Regions from separate parts of the Nocardiopsis sp. EMB25 genome, predicted to be linked through region 2. Evidence: riboswitches for the same ligand, from Rfam matches in the RefSeq annotation. Region 2 holds a riboswitch; the other holds the start of a gene.
What was found. A riboswitch is a leader RNA that binds a small molecule or an ion and turns the genes downstream of it on or off. The one in region 2 is predicted to bind glycine.
Positions count from the first base shown of each region.

Region 1: another riboswitch for glycine. It lies ahead of gcvP (aminomethyl-transferring glycine dehydrogenase); the one in region 2 lies ahead of gcvT (glycine cleavage system aminomethyltransferase GcvT).

Region 1 covers NZ_JAMTDN010000001.1:1,086,938-1,090,812, forward strand. Annotated here, with positions in the region: gene KIK06_RS04710 (bifunctional nuclease family protein) at 1-134, shown strand, start outside; gene KIK06_RS04715 (MerR family transcriptional regulator) at 607-1,095, shown strand; glycine riboswitch at 1,503-1,591, shown strand; gene gcvP (aminomethyl-transferring glycine dehydrogenase) at 1,792-3,875, shown strand, end outside.
Region 2 covers NZ_JAMTDN010000001.1:119,177-123,051, forward strand. Annotated here, with positions in the region: gene gcvH (glycine cleavage system protein GcvH) at 1-90, opposite strand, end outside; gene gcvT (glycine cleavage system aminomethyltransferase GcvT) at 246-1,361, opposite strand; glycine riboswitch at 1,505-1,605, opposite strand; gene blaOXA (class D beta-lactamase) at 1,754-2,683, shown strand; gene KIK06_RS00600 (3-deoxy-7-phosphoheptulonate synthase) at 2,788-3,849, opposite strand.

The DNA of each region.
Region 1 (3,875 bases), 970 kb from region 2:
CGATCTACGCCCACGAGGACGTGATCGACGAGGCCGGGATGCCGATCCCCGACGAGCAGGAGGACCAGGTCGAGGCGTTCCGGGAGTTCCTGGACAACATCTCGCCCGAGGATTTCGGCCGGCGCGCCGAGTAGCGTCTCCCGGGAGTCGCGCGGCGGGGTGGCCCCCGCCGTGTCCTTGACGTGTGCCCGGGTAGGACGCCCACGCGAAAACACGGCTGTGACCTGCGGGTTCGTCGCGGTCGTCACTGATAGATTGGGTTATCGGGTCAGGGGAGGGGGACTGTGGTGGCCACGGCCGGGGCCTTGGGGCGCCCTCGGGTCGGACCCGGTGCGGATCCGGGGCCCGCGCGACGCGCGCACTTGGCGACGCGCCGCGTGCCTTCGTTGACGCTGTCGGTCGGTCGTCCTACGGTCGGTGCAGTGGAACCCGCGGCGCACCCTTTCCCTGAGTGGACATCCCCTGTCGACACCGCCGTGGGACGAGGAGCCGGAGGTCGGCGTGGCGGTAGCGGGCGGCAAGCGGGAGACCCATGACAGGCGGTCCGCGCTGCGGCTAGCGGGGCAGCAGGGCCTACTGTGCGAAGAGGACGTGGTGGCGCTGCCGATGGACGTCGGGTACAGGGGCCCAGCGGCGTGTACCGCCGCAGGGATCACCTACCGTCAGCTCGACTACTGGGCCAGAACCGGCCTGGTCGAACCGAGTGTGCGCGCCGGAGCCAACAACGCCCCCCTGTACAGCCTCCCCGACATCCTGTTGCTGAAGGTCGCCAAGCGCCTTCTGGACACGGGGATCTCCCTCCAACAGATTCGCAACGCCGTCGATCATCTGCGTGGCAGGCCCGCCCCCGATCTGGCCAGCATCACGCTGATGAGCGACGGCGTCAGTGTCTACGAGTGCACCTCGCCCGACGAGGTCGTCGACCTCATGCAGCGCGGGCAGGGCATGTTCGGACTGGCCCTGGGCAACGTGTGGCGCGAACTGGAGGAGGCGCTGGGCGTGGTCCCGGCCGAGGAGCGCGCCGACCTGCCCACCGCCCCGCCGCAGCCGGTGGATGAGCTGGCGCGCCGCCGCCGGGAGCGCCGCACGGGCTGAGCGGCCCCGCGGCGGAACCGGACTCGCGCCACGGACGTCGGACCCGCGGCGAGGCATCCGGGTCGTGGGGGACGCGTGGCACGGAACGGGCTGCGCGACGGGGAACGCGAGCCGGGCGGAGGGGCCGTGGGGCTGCCGACGGGATCGGCCGGTCCGTCGTGGTCGGGGGCGCCCTCGTACTCACCGACCGGTGGCTCCCGTTCGAACCGGCCGTGTTCGCCTTCGCCGGGCGGTCGGGAACACCTGCGGTTGAGGGGCCTGTGGACCGGGGGTCCAGTGGGGGCCGCCGGACACGCGAGACCCTGGCTCGGCTCCCGGCGCGGCTATCGAGTACCGTTTGGTCACAGCAGGGATGAAAACCGACATTCGCCCTGTCCGTACATTCACACACAGCGTCAACAGGCCGTCAATACCACGCGGGAGAGACCCCGACAGGGGCGCCGACGGGGCAATACTCCCCAGTAACCTCTCAGGCACCACGGACCGCGTGGAGGAGGCCGCTCTGAAGCCGGGCCGCGTCATGCCCGGTGACAGAGGGGGAGACCGTGAGGAACGCGCCGACCCGCTCGGCCCTGTCATCAGGAGGTCTCCGTGCCTGACCAGTCCACGCCAGACCCGACGCCGCACACGCCCGGCACCCCCGCGCGGGTCTTCGCCGACCGCCACATCGGGCCCACCCCCGCCGAAACCGCGGAGATGCTCAAGACCGTCGGCTACGGCTCCACCGCCGAGCTCATGGCCGCCGCCGTCCCCGAGTCCATCCTCACCGGTCCGGGTCGCAGCGCGCCGCTCGACCTGCCCGAGGCGCTCGGTGAGGCCGAGGCCCTCGCCGAGCTGCGCGACCTGGCCGACCGCAACCAGGTGCGCACCTCGCTGATCGGCCTGGGGTACTACGACACCGTCACGCCGCCGGTCATCCTGCGCAACATCATGGAGAACCCGGCCTGGTACACGGCCTACACGCCCTACCAGCCCGAGATCTCCCAGGGCCGCCTGGAGGCCCTGCTCAACTTCCAGACCATGGTCTGCGACCTGACCGGCCTGCCCGTCTCCGGCGCCTCCCTGCTGGACGAGGCCACGGCCGCCGCCGAGGCCATGACGCTGGCCCGGCGCGCCTCCAAGAGCAAGGCGGACGTCTTCGTCGTCGACTCCGACGTCTTCCCCCAGACCCTCGACGTGCTGCGCACCCGCGCCGAGCCCCTGGGCATCGAGGTCGTCGTCGCCGACCTGTCCCGGGGCCTGCCCGACGGTGACGCCTTCGGCGTCCTGGTGCAGTACCCGGCCGCCAGCGGTGTCGTGCGCGACCCGGGCGAGATCGTCGCCGCCGCCCACGAGCGGGGCGCGCTCGCGGTCGTTGCGGCCGACATCCTCGCGCTCACCCTGCTGCGCAGCCCCGGTGACCTGGGCGCCGACATCGCGGTGGGTTCCACCCAGCGCTTCGGCGTCCCCCTCGGCTTCGGCGGTCCGCACGCCGGGTACATGGCGGTCGGTGAGAAGCTGCGCCGCCAGCTGCCCGGCCGCCTGGTCGGTGTCTCGGTGGACGAGTCGGGCCGCCCCGCCTACCGACTCGCACTCCAGACCCGCGAGCAGCACATCCGGCGGGAGAAGGCCACGAGCAACATCTGCACCGCCCAGGTGCTGCTCGCCGTCATGGCCGGGATGTACGCCGTCTACCACGGGCCCGACGGTCTGCGCGCCATCGCCCGCCAGGTGCACACCCGCGCCGCCGCGCTCGCCGACGGCCTCACCGAGCGCGGCTTCGAGGTCGTGCACGGCGCCTTCTTCGACACCCTGCGCGTGCGCGTGCCCAGCTCCGCCGCCGTCGTCGAGCGCGCCCTGGCGGCCGGGTACAACCTCCTGGCCGTCGACCAGACCACGGTCGGCGTCTCGGTGGACGAGACCACCACCCCGGCCGACCTGGAAAGGGTGCTGGAAGCCTTCGGCGAGTTCGAGCGCGGCTCCTCCCGCGCCGGGCTGGCCGTCGACGAGAGCGCCGACCGGGTGCCCTCCGACCTGCGCCGGGGGGTGGACTACCTCACCCACCAGGTGTTCAACACCCACCGCAGCGAGACCTCCCTGCTGCGCTACATGCGCCGCCTGTCCGACCGCGACCTGGCTCTGGACCGCACGATGATCCCGCTGGGCTCGTGCACCATGAAGCTCAACGCCACCGCCGAGATGGAGGCCGTCACCTGGCCCGAGTTCGCGCGCCTACACCCCTTCGCGCCGCTGGACCAGGCGTCGGGCAGTGTGGCGCTGGTCCGCGACCTGGAGGCCTGGCTGGCCGAGGTGACCGGCTACGACGCGGTCTCCCTCCAGCCCAACGCCGGGTCCCAGGGTGAGCTCGCCGGTCTGCTGGCGATCCGCGGCTACCACCGCTCCCGGGGCGAGGCCCACCGCGACGTGTGCCTCATCCCCAGCTCCGCACACGGCACCAACGCCGCCAGCGCCGTCATGGCCGGGATGCGTGTGGCCGTCGTGACCTGCGACTCCCATGGCAACATCGACCTGGACGACCTGCGCGCCAAGACCGAGAAGCACGCCGAGGACCTGGCGGCCATCATGGTCACCTACCCCTCCACCCACGGCGTGTACGAGGACACCGTCACCGAGGTGTGCCGCCTGGTCCACGAGGCGGGCGGCCAGGTGTACGTGGACGGGGCCAACCTCAACGCGCTGCTGGGCTGGGCCAAGCCCGGTGAGTTCGGGGCCGACGTCAGCCACCTGAACCTGCACAAGACCTTCTGCATCCCGCACGGCGGCGGCGGTCCCGGCGTCGG
Region 2 (3,875 bases):
GAACTCCGTGATCCCGACGGTGGCGACACCGTCCTCGATCCGGACCCACTCGTGTTTGTCGGTGTAACCCAGCTCCGTGGGAACGCTCACTTCGACTCTCCTTGGAGATATACCTTCATCCTGCCGTGCGCGCGTGCGGCGCCCCGGCCCGGCCTACGCCTGGTCACACCCCGTACGTGCCGGTCCCCGGGTCGGGGATCCCGCCGTGGGGGTGGGTGGGCCCCAGGGGTGTGGGGCCCGGGCTGTCACGACTGCCGCTTGTAGAACGGCAGCTCGACCACGTCGACGTCCTCACCGCGTCCGCGCACGTCCACGGTGAACGCGCCGGTCGTGGTGTCGAGGTCGCCGTCCACGTAGGCCATGGCGATGGGGCGGCCCAGGGTGGGTGAGGGCGCGCCACTGGTGATGGTGCCGACGACGGCGCCGTCGCGCAGGACGTCCTGGCCCTTGCGCAGCGGGCGGCGGCCGCGGGAGGCGAGGCCGATGAGGCGGCGTTCGCGCGCGGTGCGCGCGGATTCCTCCAGGGCGGCGCGGCCGACGAAGTCACCCGGCTTGTCGAACTTGACCACGCGGCCGAGACCGGCGTCGAAGGGGGTGAGGTCGGCGGTGAGCTCCTGCCCGTACAGCGGCATCCCCGCTTCCATGCGCAGGGTGTCGCGAGCGGAGAGTCCGGCGGGGACCAGACCGTACTCGGCGCCCGCCGCCATGAGGGTCTTCCACACGTGCGGGGCGCGGTCGGCGGGGCGGATGAAGATCTCGAACCCGTCCTCGCCGGTGTAGCCGGTACGGGCGAGCAGCACGGGGACCCCGGCCACGGTGTGCTCGTAGCCCGCGTAGTAGCGGATCCCGTCGAGCTCGGCGTCGGTGAGCGGGGCCAGGATGTCCACCGCGCGCGGGCCCTGGACGGCGATCAGCGCGTATTCGGCTGACTGGTCGGTGACCTCGACGTCGAAGGCCTTGGCCCGTTCGGTGAGGGCCTCGGCGACCACGGACACGTTGGCCGCGTTGGCCACGACGAGGTACTCCTCCTCGCCGAGGCGGTAGACGATGAGGTCGTCCAGGACTCCGCCGTCGGCGGCGGTGATCATGGTGTAACGGGCGCGGCCGACCTTCACCTTGGACAGGTGGCCGACCAGGGCGTGGTCGAGGGCCTCGGCGGCTTGCGGCCCGGACAGGTGGATCTCACCCATGTGGGAGAGGTCGAAGAGCCCGGCGGCCTCGCGGACCGCCGTGTGCTCGGCGGTCTCGCTGGCGTAGCGCAGCGGCATGAGCCATCCGGCGAAGTCGACCAGGGTCGCGCCGGATTGTTCGTGGATCTCGCGCAGCGCTGTCGCGCGGGGCGCGGACGCGGGCTCTGACATGGGCACTCCCGAGAGGATGGGCGTCTGTCGTGTGTGGCGTTGCCATCCTCCCCCTCTGTCATCTGTGCCTGAGAGCTTCACCACGTGCTCGGCGTGGCTTGCACCTTCGGCGAGGGACGCGTGTCCCTGCTTTCCAGAGTGGTCTCGCCCGTACGGTCCACTGTGCCTGAGAGGTTTCATCGGGGAGGGATTGCTCCTTCGGCGGCCCACATTGGCTACGCGGGCGCTCTCCCGTACGGGGTCAGCAACATGATCAGCCTAGCAGTGGCCGCTCTCGGCTCCCAAGGGTGGCCGAGGTCTTACACGGCGCGCGGCCGAAACCTCCCTACCGCGGGGGCGCAGCCGTTAGCTTGGGTTCGGTGGAACGGGAACCGACGCGTGGGGAGGCGCGAGTGGGTACCGACATCGGGTGGGGGAGACGGACGGCGGTTTCGGGCCGTCGGGTGGTGCTGACGGTCGCGGCGGGTGCGGTGACCGTTCTGGTGGGAGCGGCGTGCTCCACAGTGGTTCCGGAGACCGCGGGTCACGTCCGCGGCGACGCGCGGCCCGTCGACCGGGCGGGTGGCGACGTTCCCTCGGTGGAGCGGGAGGACCTGGAACGGGTCTTCGACGAGGCGGGGGTGGAGGGCACCTTCGTCCTCTATGACACGAGTGAGCGGTCGGCCATCGTCGTCGATCCGCAGGAGGCCCACCGCCGCAGTGTGCCCGCGTCCACGTTCAAGCTGGTCAACTCGGTGATCGCGTTGCAGGCGGGCGCGGTTGCCGACGTTGACGAGGTCGTCCCCTACGGCGGTGAGCCGCAGCCGGTCCCGGAGTGGGAGCGGGACATGAGCATGCGTGACGCCCTGCCCGCGTCCAACGTGCCCGTCTACCAGGAGATCGCGCGCAGGGTCGGTCGTGACCGGATGGCGGCCTGGGTGGACCGGTTCGACTACGGCAATCGCGAGATCGGCGGCGCGGACGCGGTGGACCGGTTCTGGTTGGAGGGTCCGCTGGAGGTCACCCCCATGGAGCAGACCGTGTTCCTGGCGAGCCTGGCCCGGGCTGAGCTGCCGGTGGAGGAGCGGCACCAGCGCGCCGTCCGCGAGATCGCGATGGTCGACGAGGTCGGTGACCACGCCCTCTTCGCCAAGACCGGATGGGGCGGGACCGTGGACCCGTCGCCGGGGTGGTGGGTCGGCTGGGTCGAGTACGGGGACGATGTGCACACCTTCGCCCTGCGGGTGGACATCGAGGACGAGTCACAGCTGGAGCTGCGTGAGCGGGTCGGTCGGGAGCTGCTGGTCGAACTCGGTGTGCTGCCGCCGGAGGCCGCCGCCTGATGTGTCCGGCGGTGGGTCGCCGCCCCGCGTGTTCGTGACACGGTGTGGGCCCGGCGCGCGCCGGGCCCACACCGTGTCTTCGCGGCGTCCGCGTCCGACCTGGCTCAGGCGGCGTTCTTGCGGCGCTGGCGCACGGCTTCGGCCAGCTCGGAGAGCACGTGCTCGGTGGTCTCCCAGCCCATGCACTTGTCGGTGATCGACTGGCCGTAGGTCAGCGCGGCCGGGTCGCCCAGCTTCTGGGCGCCCTCCACGATGAAGCTCTCCAGCATGACGCCGATGATGCCGGTCTGCCCCCCGGCGACCTGCTCGGCGATGGCGGAGGAGACACCGGGCTGGCGGGTGTGGTCCTTGCCGCTGTTGGCATGGCTGGCGTCGATCATCAGCCGGCGCGGCAGGCCCGCTCGGCCGATGACGTCGAGCGCGGCCTCGACCGGCTCGGCGTCGAAGTTGGGGCCGCTCCGTCCGCCGCGCAGGATGACGTGGCAGTCGGGGTTGCCTTCGGTGACCACGACCGATCCGGCGCCGGTCGGGTCGACGCCGAAGAACGTGTGCGAGGCCGCGGCCGCGCCGACGGCGTCCACGGCGACCTGAACGTCGCCGTCGGTGCCGTTCTTGAAGCCGACCGGGGTGCTCAGCCCGCTGCTCAGCTGGCGGTGCACCTGGCTCTCGGTCGTGCGGGCGCCGATCGCGCCCCAGGTCACGGCGTCGGCGATGTACTGGGGCGTGATCGGGTCGAGGAACTCGGTGCCCGCGGGCAGTCCCAGAGAGTTGATGTCCAGCAGGAGCTGGCGGGCGATGCGCAGGCCGTGGTGGACGTCGTAGGTGTCGTTCAGGTGCGGGTCGTTGATCAGGCCCTTCCACCCCACGGTGGTGCGCGGCTTCTCGAAGTACACGCGCATGACCACGCACAGGTCGTCGCGCAGGGAAGGCACGAGGCCGATCAGGCGTCGGGCGTAGTCCATCGCCGACTCGGGGTCGTGGACCGAGCAGGGTCCCACGACGACCAGGAGGCGGTCGTCCTCTCCGTCGAGCACGCGCTTGACCTCGGCGCGCGACTCCTCGACGAGGGAGTTGCGCTCGTGGCCCAGGGGCAGTTCCTTGAGCAGGTCCCCGGGGGCGATGAGTGGCTGGTAACTCGCCACCCGTGTGTCGTTGGTGCTCGGCATCGTGTTCCCCTCGGTCCCTCGGTCGG